3 regions of the Streptomyces sp. NPDC127190 genome follow, and region 2 is predicted to be linked to each of the others. Evidence: riboswitches for the same ligand, from Rfam matches in the RefSeq annotation. Region 2 holds a riboswitch; each other region holds the start of a gene.
What was found. A riboswitch is a leader RNA that binds a small molecule or an ion and turns the genes downstream of it on or off. The one in region 2 is predicted to bind cobalamin.
Positions count from the first base shown of each region.

Region 1: another riboswitch for cobalamin. It lies ahead of ACFVIU_RS16715 (cobalamin biosynthesis protein); the one in region 2 lies ahead of ACFVIU_RS09595 (HoxN/HupN/NixA family nickel/cobalt transporter).
Region 3: another riboswitch for cobalamin. It lies ahead of ACFVIU_RS28255 (CbtB-domain containing protein); the one in region 2 lies ahead of ACFVIU_RS09595 (HoxN/HupN/NixA family nickel/cobalt transporter).

Region 1 is NZ_JBHXVE010000009.1:183,653-189,093, forward strand. Features, by position in the region: gene ACFVIU_RS16710 (cobyric acid synthase) at 1-1,116, opposite strand, end outside; gene ACFVIU_RS16715 (cobalamin biosynthesis protein) at 1,113-2,057, opposite strand; cobalamin riboswitch at 2,173-2,316, opposite strand; gene ACFVIU_RS16720 (hypothetical protein) at 2,463-2,690, opposite strand; gene ACFVIU_RS16725 (anion permease) at 2,732-3,982, opposite strand; gene ACFVIU_RS16730 (lysozyme) at 4,136-4,894, opposite strand; gene ACFVIU_RS16735 (class II aldolase/adducin family protein) at 5,137-5,441, shown strand, end outside.
Region 2 is NZ_JBHXVE010000004.1:327,727-333,167, forward strand. Features, by position in the region: partial or broken gene thrS (threonine--tRNA ligase) at 1-278, shown strand, start outside; gene ACFVIU_RS09590 (nucleoside hydrolase) at 317-1,282, shown strand; gene ACFVIU_RS09595 (HoxN/HupN/NixA family nickel/cobalt transporter) at 1,303-2,415, opposite strand; cobalamin riboswitch at 2,440-2,624, opposite strand; gene ACFVIU_RS09600 (ArsR/SmtB family transcription factor) at 2,703-3,053, shown strand; gene ACFVIU_RS09605 (glycoside hydrolase family 13 protein) at 3,149-4,813, shown strand; gene ACFVIU_RS09610 (hypothetical protein) at 4,878-5,441, opposite strand, start outside.
Region 3 is NZ_JBHXVE010000021.1:47,683-53,123, forward strand. Features, by position in the region: gene ACFVIU_RS28230 (DUF5302 family protein) at 144-386, opposite strand; gene ACFVIU_RS28235 (winged helix-turn-helix transcriptional regulator) at 854-1,231, opposite strand; gene ACFVIU_RS28240 (SDR family oxidoreductase) at 1,384-2,247, shown strand; gene ACFVIU_RS28245 (hypothetical protein) at 2,283-2,522, opposite strand; gene ACFVIU_RS28250 (CbtA family protein) at 2,649-3,401, opposite strand; gene ACFVIU_RS28255 (CbtB-domain containing protein) at 3,424-3,645, opposite strand; cobalamin riboswitch at 3,682-3,824, opposite strand; gene ACFVIU_RS28260 ((2Fe-2S) ferredoxin domain-containing protein) at 3,922-4,320, opposite strand; gene ACFVIU_RS28265 (purine-cytosine permease family protein) at 4,641-5,441, shown strand, end outside.

The DNA of each region.
Region 1 (5,441 bases), on a different contig from region 2:
CACCCGTACGGGCAGGAGTCCGAGGCCGTCCACCTGTCCCGTGCGGCTCTCGACCTCGTCCTCGATGTGCGCGCCGAGGATCTGGAAGCCGCCGCAGATGCCGAGGATCGGGCGTTCCTCGGCGGCCCTGCGCACGAGGGCGTCGGCGAGCCCGCGCTCGCGCAGCCACTCCAGTGCGCGCACGGTGCCGCGGGTGCCCGGGATCACCACGAGGTCGGCGTCGGCCAGCTCCTCGGGGCGGTCCACGAACCGCACCACCACACCCGGTTCGGCGGCCAGCGCGTCCACGTCGGTGAAGTTGGACATCAGCGGGATCGCGCACACGGCGACCCGCAGCACGTCCGCGCCGACCGGGGGAGTGACGGTGGACTCGCGGACCGTGCCCCGCAGGGACACCCGCAGCCCGTCCTCCTCGTCGATGCCGAGCCCGTGCCGGAAGGGCAGCACGCCGTACGTGCGCCGCCCGGTGAGGCCGTGCAGCATGTCCAGGCCGGGCTCCAGCAGGGAGACGTCCCCGCGGAACTTGTTGACCAGGAACCCGGCGACCAGCTCCTGGTCCTCGGGGGACAGCAGGGCGACCGTGCCGAAGAAGGAGGCGAAGACGCCCCCGCGGTCGATGTCCCCGACCACCAGCACGGGCAGCCGCGCGTTGCGGGCGATGCCCATGTTCACGATGTCGGTCCGGCGCAGGTTGATCTCCGCCGGGCTGCCCGCCCCCTCACAGATCACCGCGTCATACGTGCCCCGCAACTCGGCCAGGCAGTCCAGCACCGTGCCGAGCAGCTTCTGCTGCCGGCCGCCGTGGTAGCCGCGGGCGCTCAGTTCGCCGACGGGCTTGCCCATCAGCACCACCTGGCTGCTCTGTTCGCCGCCCGGCTTCAGCAGCACCGGGTTCATCAGCGCGGTCGGTTCGGTCCGGCAGGCCTGGGCCTGCATGGCCTGGGCCCGTCCGATCTCCGCGCCCTCCCGGGTGACGAAGGAGTTGAGGGACATGTTCTGCGCCTTGAACGGCGCGACCTTCACGCCCTGGCGCACCAGCCACCGGCAGATTCCGGCCGTCACGACGCTCTTGCCCGCGTCGGAGGTGGTGCCGGCGACGAGGAGACCACCGTTCACTTCCCGCGTCCCTTCGCGATCAGGCGCGCGGCGGCCGTGACGCCGAGCGCGAGGAGGCCGACCCGGCGGGAGAGCCGTACGGCCCGGTCGATGTCGGTGACCCGGACCGCCCGTCCCGCGCCGCCGTTGAGCACGGGCCGGTGCTCGACCCGGCCGCCGTAGGAGAGGGTGCCGCCCAGCCGGACCCCGAGGGCGCCCGCGAAGGACGCCTCCACCGGGCCCGCGTTGGGGCTCGGGTGGCGGTGGGCGTCGGCCCGCCAGGCGCGCAGGGCACCGCGCGGATCGGGTCCGGCCGCGGCGGCGAGTACGGCGGTCAGCCGGGCGCCGGGCCAGCCGGCCACGTCGTCGAGGCGGGCGGAGGCCCAGCCGAAGCGCCGGTACCGGGGCGACGTGTGACCGACCATCGCGTCGAGGGTGTTGACCGCCCGGAACCCGAGCAGCCCGGGCACGCCGGCCACGGCGCCCCAGACCAGGGCGCCCACGACGGCGTCGGAGGTGTTCTCGGCGACCGACTCGACCACGGCCCGGGCTATCCCGTCGGCGTCCAGCGCCTGCGGGTCCCGGCCGCACAGGTGCGGCAGCCGCGCGCGGGCCGCCTCGACGTCGCCGCGCTCCAGGGCGCGCCCGATGGTGCGGGCTTCCCGGGCGAGCGAGGTGCCGCCGACGACCGACCAGGTGGCGGCGGCGGTCAGTGCGACGGAGAGGGCGCGGGAGGGGCGTACGGCGCGTGCGGCCGCCGTGCCGAGGGCGACGGCGCCACCGGCGCACACGACGGTGTGCAGGGCGCCCCAGCCGCGGTGGTCGTGCCACAACGCGCCTTCCACGGCCGCGGCGGCCCGTCCGAACGCGGCGACCGGATGGCCGCGGCGCGGATCGCCGAGGAGCAGGTCCCCGAGAAGGCCGGCGGCGGCGCCGTACGCGTAGCTGCGATCGGCACCCATCGGCTCAGCCGGCCGTCGGATCGGCAGCGGCCCCGGTACGGGTCCTGGTGCTCGGCCTTGTCCATCGGCAGCCCGGCATGGCGATCTATGTCCTCACTCAGGGTGTCCGCGCCCTGGTTCGACGAGATTCGGCGGTGAGAGTTCCTGGCTCCCGGGGTGTTCTTCCCCGGTGACAGTGGCGGGACCGCGCCGGATTCGCACCGGCTTCCTCTTCTGCCGCCGTACTTGGCCCGGGCAGTCCACCACGCGCCCGGAACGGCCGTCAACTCGCTGTTGACCTGCATGGGGAGAGTGTGCCGATCCCCACATTGGGGGGTGGGAGGGGAGCGGGAGACACGGCGGGAGAGGGCATGAAAAAGGCTCCCCTCCGCGGTGCGGGGAGGGGAGCCTTCGGAAGGTCCGCGGTCAGGCCTTGGCGACGATCAGGTAGATCCCGTACGCCACCGCCGCCGCGCAGGCCGCGAAGCTCAGGTAGGCGCCGGTGACGGCGAGGGCGGCGGAGTCGCCCTGCGCGGTGGCCCGCTCGCGGTGGGCCAGGCCCTTGATGCCGAGGCTGAACAGGGCCACCAGGCCCACGGTGACCACGAGGCTGACGCCGAAGACGGAGCCGATGGCCGCCCAGTCGATCTTCATGGGGTTGCTTCCTTCGGTAACCGGTAACCGGGGTGACCGGGTCAGACGGTGGCGGCCGGCGGAACCGCCGGGGCGACCGGGGTGGGCTCGGCGGCGGGGGACGCGATGGTGGCCGTCAGGTCCTCGGTGATCTGGCCCGCCGGGGGCGGGGTCACGGCGGCGATGGCGGTGGTCACCACGCCGGCCGGCTCACCGGTCTCCTCGACCACGTTGGTGTGGTCGACGACCTCGCGGCGGGAGATCTTCCAGATGGCGGCGCTCGAGGCGACCAGGAAGACGGCGACGGCGGCGGTGCCCCAGTCGCCCAGCTCCGTGACGGCCTCGGCACCCGCGCCGACCAGCGCGGCGGCCGGCAGGGTCAGCACCCAGGCCACGGCCATCCGGGTCGCGGTGGACCAGCGGACCACTCCGCCCTTGCGGCCGAGGCCCGCGCCCATCACCGAGCCGGAGACGACATGCGTGGTGGAGAGGGAGAAGCCGAGGTGCGAGGAGGTCAGGATGGCGGTGGCGGCGCTGGTCTGCGCGGCGAAGCCCTGGCGCGGCTCCAGCTCGGTCAGGCCCGTGCCCATGGTGCGGATGATGCGCCAGCCGCCGATGTAGGTGCCGAGCGCGATGGCCAGGCCCGCGGAGAGGATCACCCAGACCGGCGGGTTGGAGCCGGGGGCGAGGGAGCCGCCCGCGACCAGCGCGAGGGTGATGACGCCCATGGTCTTCTGCGCGTCGTTGGTGCCGTGGGCGAGGGAGACCAGACCGGCGGAGGCGATCTGGCCGGCGCGGTAGCCCTTGCGGGTGGCCTGGCTGTCGCCGCCGCCGACGCCGTAGGAGAAGCGGGTCGCCAGCATCGAGGCGAGGCCCGCCACGACCGGGGCGGCGACCGCCGGGAGGATCACCTTGGTGACCAGGACGTCACCGTGCACGGCGCCGAAGCCCGCGGAGGCCACGGCGGCACCGATCAGGCCGCCCATCAGGGCGTGCGAGGAGCTGGAGGGGAGGCCCACCAGCCAGGTCAGCAGGTTCCAGAGGATCGCGCCGACCAGGGCGGCGAAGATGACCTCGGGACGGATGCCGGTCTCGTCGACGAGACCCTTGGAGATCGTGTTGGCGACCTCCACCGAGAGAAAGGCGCCGGCCAGGTTGAGGACGGCGGACATGGTCACCGCGAGCTTGGGCTTGAGTGCGCCTGTCGAGATGGTCGTGGCCATCGCGTTCGCGGTGTCGTGGAAACCGTTCGTGAAATCGAACGCGAGAGCGGTTACCACCACAATCGCGAGGATCAGCGAGAAGCTTTCCATTTACCCAGGCAATCGTTCGAGGTCGTTGGCTGGATGAACGTAGGCAACCTGGGTGAACGGAAGATGAACTGAGACGGGCCTGACGGTGTCCTGATCGAGGGAGTGGGGTCCCGTTTGCCGCCTTCGACCCCGCTCACCCCAGTCGCCCCTTGGCTACCAGCCCCGGGCGAAGGAACGCAGCCGGGCCGCCGAGCCGTGAAAGAGATTCTGGTCACCCGGCAGCCCGCCCCGGGTGCCGTACTGCCAGAACGTCCAGTCCTGCCAGCCGCCGGGCAGTTCCCCCGGCCCCGAGCTGCCGTGCCGGGCGATCCACAGCGGGTGCCGCGCGGCGAAGGCGTCGCTGTCGCCGGTGCACATCCGCCACCACTCGGCGGTCGTGTAGATCACCGGGGGGCGGCCGGTCTCCTGCTCGACCTCGTCGCTGAACGACCGGATCCAGTGCACCATCCTCCGGTTGCTCAGCCCGTAGCACGGATGCCTGTGGTCGTACGGGTTGTATTCGATGTCGAGCGCGGGCGGCAGGGTCCGGCCGTCGGCCCGCCAGTCGCCGCCGTGGTGCACGAAGAACTCGGCCTGCCGGGCGCCGGAGGACCGGTCCGGCCGGGCGAAGTGGTACGCGCCGCGCACCAGGCCCGAGCGGTACGCACCGTCGTACTGCTCGGCGAAGTAGGGGTTGCGGTAGCCGGTGGACTCGGTCGCCTTCACGTAGACGAACCGGGCGCCCTTGTCGAGCGCCGTGGGCCAGTCCACATGCTCCTGGTGGGACGACACGTCGTGGCCCTGGGGCAGTGCCGTGGCCCACTTCGGCGGTCCGGCCGAGGCGGTCGCGGTGCCGGCGAGGGCGAGCGCGGCCGTGGCCGCCGCGAGGACACCGGCGCGGCGACGGAGAAGAGTGCGTGCACGAGCAGCCATGCGTCTCCCCGGGGTCGCGGACGGGAGGGCCGTCCGGCGGGCAAGCGGGCAAGAGGGACCAGTCAAGACCCGTTGATCAACAGATCCGCGCCGATACGGCGCGTTTCGCACCGATATCCGCCCGTTCGGACGCGTGACGGCCGGCTCATGCGCTGGCCTAGGGCCGTCGATCTGTGGCCGACCGGTGGCCGATGTACGGCCCGAAGCCGCCGCCCGGCCGGACCGGCTGGCAGGATCGCCGCATGGCGGAACAGCGGCAGAACACGGAACAGCCACCGCGGCAGTCGGCGGAGCCGGGGCGGGTCTGGGCGGACGTCGTCGCGGCGGCACGCCGGACCGTCGCCGACGGACTGGTGGTCGGCACCTCCGGCAATGTCTCGGCGCGGGTCGGCGACCTGGTGCTGGTGACCCCGTCGGGCGTGCCCTACGACCGGCTCACCCCGGACGACATCACCGGCGTCGACCTCACCGGGCGCCAGGTGCTCGGCACCCGGGTGCCGACCAGCGAGCTGCCCATGCACCTCGCCGTCTACCGCGCCACCGACGC
Region 2 (5,441 bases):
AGGAACAGGTGGCACAGGCCGCGGAGGCGGTCGCACGGGCCCGGGAGGCCGGGCTGCGGGCCGAGCTGGCCGGGCCCGAGCAGGGCACCCTGGGCGCCCGGATCCGGGCGGCGCGCCTGGTGCCGTACCAGGCGGTGATCGGCGCGCGGGAGGCGGACGCCGGGCTGGCGGCCGTACGGCTGCGGGACGGACGGCGCCCGGGCGAGCTGCCGGTGCCGGAGCTGCTGCGGCGGATCGGCGAGCGGGTGCGTGCGCGCGGCGCGGAGCTGTGGACCTGATCTAGGGTTTGAACGTCGGTACGACGAAGGAGTCAGCTGTGACCGGTCAGCCCATCCCCGTGATCATCGACTGCGACACCGGCGTGGACGACGCCCTGGCCCTGCTGTTCGCCGTCCGCCACCCGGGACTGGACCTGCGGGCGGTGACCTGTGTCGCCGGGAACACCGACGTCGACGGCGTGGTCCGCAACACCCTCACCGTGCTGGAGCAGGCGGGCGCCCCGGACATCCCGGTGGGCCGGGGTGCCGAGCGCCCGCTGCTGGAGCCCGCCCGGCCGGCGCAGCATGTGCACGGCGCCGACGGCATGGGCGACCTCGGCCTGCCCGCGCCGTCCCGCACCGCCGCCGACGTGGACGCGATCACGCTGCTGCGCCGGGAGATCCTGGCCTCCCCGCGCCCGGTCACCCTGATCCCCACCGCGCCGCTCACCAACATCGCCCTGCTGCTGCGCACCCACCCCGAGGTGACCCGCAACATCGAGCGGATCGTGTTCATGGGCGGGGCGGTCGCCACCGGGAACGCCACACCGGTCGCCGAGTTCAACGTCTGGCACGACCCGGAGGCGGCGGCGATCCTGCTCACCGCCGGGGTACCGATCACCATGTACGGCCTGGACGTCTTCATGCGGGTGGTGGTGGACACCCCGGACGTGCACCGGCTGCGCGCCAGCAGCGAGCCCGGCACCCGGCTGGCCGGCGAGCTGCTCGCGCACCGGCCGACCACGCAGGGCGAGGAGCCGGAGGCGGAGGAGGCGGGCGGCCTCGGCGACGCGGGCGCGGTGTGCGCGGTCGCCGACCCGCAGGGCATCGTCACCCGCCGCCTCCCGGTGGAGGTCTCCCTGGCCCCCGGCCCGGGCCGCGGCCAGACCATCGTGGACCGCCGGCCCCGGCCGGGCGAGTCCGAGATCCACGGTGAGGCCCGCGAACAGGCCCTGGTGGACGTGGCGTTGGACGTCGACGTGGACCGGTTCGTGAAGCTGTACCTGGAGACGGTCGAACGCTAGGGCGTCCTTTTAAGAGGGCCCTAGTCGGACAGGGTGGAGGCGCGCGCCGTCCAGCGTTCCTCCACCCGCGCGAACCTCCAGTACGCCAGCGCCGCCGCCCACACCACCACGAACAGGCCGACGATGACGTAACCGGCGCTGTCCAGGTTCACCCCGGCGATCCAGCCGGTGACGGAGTCGCGCAGGTCCAGCTTGTCGTGGACCACGCCCACCAGCTCGATCGTGCCGATGAAGAAGGCGACGGCGATGGACAGCCCGGTGATGGTGAGGTTGTAGAACACCTTGCGGACCGGGTGCGAGAACGCCCACTGGTAGGCGAAGTTCATGAACGTGCCGTCGAGCGTGTCGAACAGGCACATCCCGGCGGTGAAGAGCAGCGGCAGGCACAGGATCGCGTACCAGGGCAGGCCCGCGGCCGCGCCCGAGCCCGCCATCACCATCAGCGTGACCTCGGTGGCCGTCTCGAAGCCGAGGCCGAACAGGAAGCCCACCGGGTACATCTGGCCGGGGCGGGAGACGGACCTGGTCAGCCGGCCGAGGAAGCGGTTCATGAACCCGCGCGAGTCCAGCTGCCGTTCCAGCTCCCGCTCGTCGAAGGTGCCCGCGCGCATCGACCGGAAGACCCGCAGGATGCCCAGCAGGGCGACCAGGTTGAGGGCCGCGATCAGGTAGAGGAAGGCGCCGGCGACCGTCGTACCCATGAAGCCGAGCACCTGGTGGGTGGTGGACTTCTCGCTGGTCACCGTGCCCGCCAACCGGGTGCCGCCGGCGATGAGCAGCGCCAGCAGCACCACCACGCTGGAGTGGCCGAGGGCGAACCAGAAGCCCACCGACACCGGCCGCTTGCCGTCGGCCATCAGCTTGCGGGTGGTGTTGTCGATCGCGGCGATGTGGTCGGCGTCGAAGGCGTGCCGCATGCCGAGGGTGTAGGCGGTGATGCCGAGACCGACGCCGAAGACGTCCCGGCCCACCTTGTAGTGCCCGGGGGCGACGAGCAGGAAGAGGATGCCGAAGGCGACGACGTGCAGGGCGACGATCACCGCGAGCAGTCCGGCCGTCCTGACCGTGTCCTCGCGCTGCCAGCGGAAGGCCGCCTTGTCGGACGCGGGCAGGGTGGTTCCGGGCAGGTTCATACGGTCAGCTCCAGCACCTCGTGGATCCTTCATCAGTGCCGTGGCCGGTCTCCTGGCTTACGGGTCGTGCGTTCGTCGCCCCTGCCTTCCCGGTCGTACGACCAGTGGCCCGGCGGATGCCGGACGGGACGGGAACTCCCCGATCACAGTGGCGAGGGCCGCGTCGATCTCTCATCGACTTCCCGAGCACCACGGCCCGCCCACCGTAGGGGGCCCGACCATCTCCTGCATAGCTGCACAACCGGGCAGGTATTCAAGATCACATACCGGCCTGCGAGGATGTGGGCATGCATCTCGTGCCTGCCGACCGCGCCGACCGTCGCACCATCGACGGCCACCGGGTGTGCGACGCGATCGCCGCCATCGGCGACGCGGGCCGTCTGCGCGCCTGGGCCGACCGCTTCTCGCTGCTCGCCGATCCCAACCGGCTCGCCCTGCTGCTGGCCCTGCACCACACCGGGCCGCTCGCCGTCTCGGACCTGGCCGTCGCCACGGGCATGAACGACCCGGCGGTCTCCCAGGCGCTGCGGCTGCTGCGTGCGGCGGGCGTGGTGGCGGGGGAGAAGGAGGGGCGGGTGGTCCGCTACCGGGTGGTGGACCAGCGGGTGCGGGGCTTGTTGGAGCACTGCGGGGAGTGAAACGCGGCGCACCTCGCCGCTGAAGGTTGCTTTTCCGGGCAATGTGGACAGGCTCTCTCCTGTCGTCCTTCCGAAAGGGAGCCCGTATGGCCCGTATGGCAGAGTCCTCGCCGGACCTCTCCTCCCGGAACCCCGACTGGTGGCGGCAGGCCGTCATCTACCAGGTCTATCCGCGCAGCTTCACCGACGCCGACGGTGACGGCCTCGGTGATCTGCGCGGCATCACCGAGCGCCTGGAGCATCTCGCCGAGCTGGGCGCGGACGCCCTGTGGCTCAGCCCCTTCTACCCCTCCGAACTCGCCGACGGCGGCTACGACGTCGCCGACCACCGGGACGTCGACCCCCGGCTCGGCACCCTGGACGACTTCGACGCCCTGGTCGCGAAGGCGCACCGGCTCGGGCTGAAGGTCGTCGTGGACATCGTGCCGAACCACACCTCGCATCTGCATCCCTGGTTCCAGGAGGCGCTGCGGGCCGGGCCCGGCTCACCGGCCCGCGACCGGTACGTCTTCCGGCCCGGCCGGGGCGAGCGCGGCGAACTGCCGCCCTCCGACTGGCAGTCCGTGTTCGGCGGCAGCGCCTGGCGGCGGGTGCCCGACGGCGCCTGGTACCTGCACCTCTTCGCCGCAGAGCAGCCCGATCTGAACTGGGAGCACGAGGACGTACGCGCCGACTTCCGGGCCACCCTGCGGTTCTGGGCCGACCGGGGCGTCGACGGCTTCCGCGTCGACGTCGCCCACGGCCTCGCCAAGGACCTCTCCGAACCGCTGCGGGACATCGGCGGTATCGGCGCGACCGGCGAGGAGGCCCTGCTGCGGGTGGAGCCGGGCACCCACCCCTACTGGGACCGGGACGAGGTGCACGAGATCTACCGCGACTGGCGCAAGGTCTTCGACGCCTACCACCCGCCGCGCTGTGCCGTCGCCGAGGCCTGGGTGCCGGGCGCCCGCCGGGCCCGGTACGCGCGCCCGGACGAGCTGGGCCAGGCCTTCAACTTCGAGTACCTGGAGGCCCGGTGGGACGCCGGGGAGCTGCGCCGGGTGATCACCGAGGAGCTGGCCACCGCCCGCGCGGCCGGGGCCGCCGCCACCTGGGTGCTCTCCAACCACGACGTGGTCCGGCACGCCTCCCGGCTCATGCTGCCGCCCGGCACCGACCCCGGCGCCTGGCTGCTGTCCGGCGGCACCGCGCCCGCGATCGACCCGGCGGCCGGACTGCGCCGGGCCCGCGCCGCGACCCTGCTGATGCTGGCGCTGCCCGGTGCGGCCTACCTCTACCAGGGCGAGGAACTGGGCCTGCCGGAGGTCGCCGAGCTGCCCGCCGAGGTGCTCCAGGACCCGATCTGGGAGCAGACCGGCCATGTCCGCAAGGGCCGCGACGGCTGCCGGGTGCCGCTGCCGTGGACGACGACCGGACCCTCGTACGGCTTCGGGCCGGGCGCCGGCTGGCTGCCGCAGCCGCCGTCCTTCGCGTCGTACGCCGTCGAGGCACAGGCCGGTACGGAGGGCAGCACGCTGGAGCTGTACCGCACCGCCCTCCGGCTGCGCCGCAAGCTGCTGGAGGGCGAGGAACTGACCTGGACGCCGGGCGCCCCGCCCGGGGTCCTGGACTTCACCCGCACCGCCACCTGGCGCTGCGTCACCAACCTCACGGACCACCCGGTACCGCTCCCCCCGGGCGAAATCCTCCTGACCAGCACCCCCACCCCCGGACCCGGCCCCCGGGACCTACCCCCGGACACCACGGTCTGGCTCGGCTAGGGGGCCTTTCCGAGCATCCGATCGTCAGGCTGGTTGTGAGAGATGGGGAGGTAACTGAGGCTTCCTAGCACGGCACATCGCCACCGCACCGCCACAAGGTTCCCCGGTCCGCGTAGACGTTGGCGCGGGGAGACCACGCGTGGCCCGTCCACTCCTGCCCGTCACCTGCGGCAATGTATGCCTCCCCCTGATAGGCCAGCGGGGCGTCCTGGCGTGCGGTCCCGCAGAGGGCCGGATCGGTGGTGAACGTGGTGCCCGGTTCAACGGTGATGTGGCTGGTGGATGGCCCGGGCATACAGTCGTGACCCGCTCCTGCCCAGAAACCAGCCACCTTGACCGTGACGTGCGCGGCGGAGGCCGTGGGATTGTCGACCTTGAGGGCGAAAGCCACCTTGTCGTGCTGGACCTTCGCGCAGGCACGCAGATGAACACCGGACGGACCGGCTTTGGGCGGAGAACAGCGGCTGTCTCCCCCCAGCGCGTCACTGGGCTGGGCAGTCGTTCCCGCGGCGGATGTCGCTGGGCTGGAGGAAGGCTCGGCCTGACCGCCCTGCTCGGTCGACCCCGACCATCCCCTCGCAGCGACTCCCAGAACGATCAGCAGGCCGACGCCCGCAGCGACGCCGGC
Region 3 (5,441 bases), on a different contig from region 2:
TGGGCCATTCCCCCAGGCGAGCACCCGGCGATGCCCGCCCGCAACGCGCGCACGGGCATGCGCATGTCGCGGGCCACTGCACGGGACGCGCGAGTGGATGGCGCGAGGGCCGGTGAAGCGGTTGGATCGCCGGACTCAGCGACTCAGCCGCCGCTCTTGCGCCTGAACGACCGCTGGCTCGCAGCCGGGCCGTGCGCAGAACGCACCTTCGATGCATCGGACTTGGCGGCAACATCAGCGGCATCCGCCTGCGCACCGCGCTTGCGCGCCAGGGCTTCGCGGAACTTGCGCTTGAGGTCGTAGTTGCCGTCACTGTCCGGCTCCAGAGGGGACGTCTCGGGGACAGCCGGCTCCGAACCTTCCGTGGATACGGGCTCTGCGGTCATGGTGACCTCCTGGGTTCCGGGGGGAAGCACAGCTTGTCATGCCGGGCGCAGTGCGAGGCGCCGGCGACATCATCCTGCTCCGTTTCGGCGGGCGTCCTTCCCCCGGCCAAGGGAGCGTTGGTGTTCTTGGGTCGGGGGACGGTGGGCCCGCCGTCGAGCGGGCGGCGCTGGCCCGCCAGCACGAGCGTGACCACGTTGCGCCCCTCGGCGGGGGCAGGCTCGACTCAGACAACTCCCGGAGCGTTCGACTTTGCAGGGGCGAAGACTATGACTGTTGGTCGCCAAGAGCCGCGGCCGGATTTGCCGAGCACTCGACGCGAGGACGCGCTTGCCGTCGAGCGCAGCTCTCACCGGCACTCTCACACGTCTGTCACCCACTACGTCGACTCCCCCGGACCTCGGTGCCTGACCTGCTGTTACGCGCCCGGCCTGGACTGACGTGGACGCCCGAAGACGGTCGGTGCCGATTACCTGGTGCGCCCCGTGCGGTCGTCGTACTCCTCGCGGGCGGTGATGACTTCCTCGATGTGCAGCACCGACCACTCCGTGAGCGCCTTCAGCGGTTCCCGCAGCGTCTGGCCGAGCGAGGTCAGCTCGTACTCCACGTGCGGCGGCACCTCCGGGTAGACGGTACGGCTGACCAGCCCGTCGCGTTCGAGGGTGCGCAGCGTCTGGGTGAGCATCTTCTCGCTCACGCCCGCCAGTGCCTGCCGGAGCTGGCCGAACCGGGAGGTTCCGTTCCGGCCGAGTTCGCCCAGCACGAGGACCGCCCACTTGCTGCCGATCTGGTCGAGCAGGTCCCGCGACGGGCAGCCGCGCTCGTACGGATCGAATGACGCAGCCATACGGCTCACCTCGATGCTATCGGTCGGGTAAGTACCCTACCAAGAAGTGGCTACTTCCCAGCAGAGAGTGTCCAGGTCAGTCTTGTTCCATCCCGCCGCGGACGGACCACGGCAGGCGTGCGAGACACGCGCGGAAGGAAGGAACGACCCTCATGCCTATCGTCGTCACCGGAGCCACCGGCCAGTTGGGCAGGCTCACCGTCGAGGCACTGCTGCGGCGCGGGATCCCGGCCGGGGACATCATCGCGACCGGCCGGGACACCGGCAGGATCCAGGACCTGGCCGACCGAGGCATCACGGTACGCCGCGCCGACTTCGCGGACACCGACGGCCTGGCGAAGGCATTCGCGGGGGCGGACAGGCTGCTGCTGGTCTCGGCCTCGGTCCCCGTGGGCGAGCGGGTCGCCAACCACCGCCGCGTGATCGACGCCGCGGTGTCCGCAGGGGTGTCGCTGGTGGCGTACACGAGCACGACGCACGCGGACGCGGCCACCACCGTCATCGGCGCCACGCACAGGGAGACCGAGGAGTATCTGCGGGACCGCGGAATCCCCAGCGTGCTGCTGCGCAACAGCTGGTACCTGGAGAACTACACCAGCCAACTGCCGCAGATCCTGGAGAACGGCGCCGTCGTCGGCGCCGCGGGCGAGGGGCGGATCAGCGCCGCGGCCCGCGCCGACTACGCGGAGGCCGCAGCGGTCGTCCTCACCGCCGACGGCCACACCGGCGCCGTGTACGAGCTCGGCGGCGACGCGTCCTTCACCCTCACCGAGCTCGCCACCGCGATCTCCGCCGCGGCCGGAAAGCAGGTTGCCTACGCCGACCTCCCGGTGACCGACTTCGCCCAGGCGCTGGCCGCCGCGGGCCTGCCCGCCGAGCTGGCGGAGGTCCTCGCCGACGCCGACCGCGGCATGAGCCACGGCGAGATGTACACCGACTCCGGCGACTTGCACCGCCTGATCGGCCGCCCGCCCCTGACCCTGGCCGAGGCACTCGCGGCCGCCCTGCATCACTGAGACGCCCGTAGGTGTGCAGCCCCGTCGTCGCGGTATCACGCCCGCGGCACCGCGAGTTCGGCCCTCATCCGGGAGGTGAGGGTGGTCTTCGGCCAGCGGACGCCCGACCCGGTGTGTGTGCCGCTCCTGCACCATCCGGTGAACGCCGTCACCAGCGGCGTCTGGCGGGTGCGCGCCGGCGCGCGGTCAGCCGTGGCGAAGGTGGTCTCCGGCGCCGGGCATGCCGAGGGATCGTGGTCGCTGACGGCCGGGTATCCCCACTCGGCCGTCAGCACCGTGGTTCAGGACGTCGTATCCCGGTGTCGGCGCAGGAGCGCAGCCAACTCGCAGCGCAGGCGGTGTCCGGGAACGCCAGAGGGCCCTCGGATGGTTCCGAAGGGCCCTCTGTTGTCCGGAAGGAATCAGTGCGCGGCCGGAACCGGGCGGCTGCTCGCGGCCGTTGCCGGCTTGGGGTTCAGCAGGCGCTGCGCCAGTTCACCGAAGAGCAGGCCGAAACCTGTCCACAGGCTCAGCTGGATCGCCAGGGCCGAGAGCCGGAACCGCCACAGCAAGGTGGCCGGGAAGTCCCTCGGCACCTCGTTGATGGCGGGCAGGAACTGGTAGGCCAGGCCGACGGCGACGGCGAAGGCGGCCACCGCGACCACCGTCGCCCACCAGGTGCCCAGGCCGGGCGCCAGGCGCTTGCCCAGGAGGGTGGCGGCGACCGCGAGGAGGACGCCGAGCAGCATCATCAGGAAGTACAGGGTGGTCCGCTGGCCGATGGTGTCGGGGTCACCGACCGACGGCGGATTGGCCGGGTACTTCAGGAACGGGACGACGTACACCGCGAGCAGCGCGCAGCCGGACAGCAGCAGCGCGGTCGCCCGCGGCCCGAACCGGCCGACACGGCCGAGCGCGAAGCAGTAGGCGAGCGCGGCGATGCCACCGAAGGAGACCCCGTACACGAGGACGCCGGTGGCGAGGCCCGCCGTGGACTGCAGGGAGCGGGAGACGACCTCCCTCTCGTGCTCGTGGGAGTGTGCCGCCTCGAAGCTGATCGCCTTGTCGACGTTCGGCTCACCGAGGAGGTAGGCGACGACGAGGGCGAGCACGCCGGCCGCGAGGCCGGCGAGCATGCCCCGCACGAGGAGGTTTCTTACCGTTGCGGAGTTCATGGGAGTCGGGGCGTCCCTCGCGTCAGTGGCAGGGGAAGCCCAGCAGGTGGCGGGCGTCGTGCACCCACTCGTGGACGTCCGTGCCGTTGAACACGGAGGTGGCGCCCTGCTCGGCGCCGACGAAGTACAGCAGGACCAGCATCAGGATGCCGAAGAAGACCGCCCAGGGAGCTATCGCCTTCAGCGGCAGCGTGGCGGGGATGGCGGGAGTGGTGGCTGTCGGCTGGGCGACGGTCTGCGCCATGGCAGAACCTCCTCTGGGAGTTCGCGTCCCATCTCGGTGGTGCACTGGACGACGGCCACGGGTCTGACTCACCGGACACCCCGCGGTGTCCGGCATACAGTGGCGCGACCGTGCCGGATTCCCACCGGCTTCCGTCTCGCCGTCGTCGATATCGGACAGACCGTACCGCGTGCCACGAGCACGGCCAAGACCGCCTCATCCTGGCGTGATCTTCTTCTCGCACCGGGTGCGGGGCGTAACGGACTTCCTGGGAAAAGGGGTTCCACGGGCCTCGGTTCAGGGAGCCGCGGTGCGCCGCGGTGGGGTGAAGGCGTACAGGTCGAGGATGTCCGGCAGTGGCGCCACGCCTGGACCACCGGCACGGACCCAGGTGACGATGTCCTCGGTCGCGTCGGGGTCGTTGACGAGCCCGAGCCAGACCGGCCGGGCACCGGCGGCACGGCCCGCGGCAGATGGCTGTACGACGATGACGTTGGCCTGATCGCACACGTCGAGGCACTCCGAGATGCGCACCGGCACCTCCGCCCGCAGTCGCGCGGTCTGCGCGGCGTGATCCACTCCGGTCACCTTGGGGCTCCCGCAGCAGCAGTCCCGGCACACGACGACCCGGCACGGCACCGGTTCGCCCACCTGCACGGCCTGGGCCGATGTCGCTTCCGACGGCGTCTCCGGCATGGCACACCCCTCCGGTCGCCTGTTGTCACGGTCATGATCTCATCGAGCGAGGCCGGCCCGTGAGGAGTGGTGTCGCGTCACCGGGGCTGGACCAACGCCGCGCGGCAGCAGGTGAGTTCTCGGAAACTTCGCGTTCACGATGGCGAGCACCGACAGTAACAGCCGCTTTCTAGCGTGACCGGCCGTGGGATCAGAGTCGTGTACACGACGGCCGAACGGTACGCATGACGGTCCGTCGGCTCCCCCGTCCTGCCGATGACGCCAAGCGGGGCTTTCCCTCCCACAGAGGCACCCGCACCAGCAGCATCGGGAGGCGCGGCATGAGCACCACCGAGTCACGCACGCAAACGGCAGACGCGCCGAAGGCCGCCGCCGACCAGGCGGTCAGGGAGACACTGGAGGACTACACCCTCCGTTTCGCTCCGCGCAGTTACCGCCGTTGGACCCCCATGGTCGTGGCGACCACCGCCCTGGGCGGCATCGCCTACATGGCCGACTTCTCCATCGGCGCCGGCATCGGCCTGGCGCACGGCACCGGCAACGCGCTCGTGGCCATCGCGGTGGCTGCCGTGGTCATCTTCGTCACCGGCTTCCCGCTCGCCTATTACGGCGCCCGCTACAACATCGACCTCGACCTCATCACCCGCGGCTCGGGCTTCGGGTACTACGGCTCGGTCCTCACCAGCGTCATCTTCGCCAGCTTCACCTTCATCTTCTTCGCCCTCGAAGGCTCGATCATGGCCCAGGGTCTCAAACTCGGCTTGGGGCTGCCCCTGTGGCTGGGCTACCTGGTCTCCACGCTCATGGTCATCCCGCTGGTGATCTACGGCATGAAGGCGCTCAGCAAGCTCCAGGTGTGGACCACCCCTATCTGGCTGCTGCTGATGGTCGGCCCGCTGGTCTACCTGATCGCCACCGACCCGGGCACCGTCGACCGCTTCCTCGCCTACACCGGCACGGACGGCGACGGCGGCGTCAACACGGCCTCGGTCCTGCTGGGCGCCGGTGTCTGCCTCTCGCTCATCGCCCAGATAGGCGAGCAGATCGACTACCTGCGCTTCATGCCGCCCAAGACCGAGAGCAACAGGCGCACCTGGTGGACGGCCGTCGTCATGGCGGGC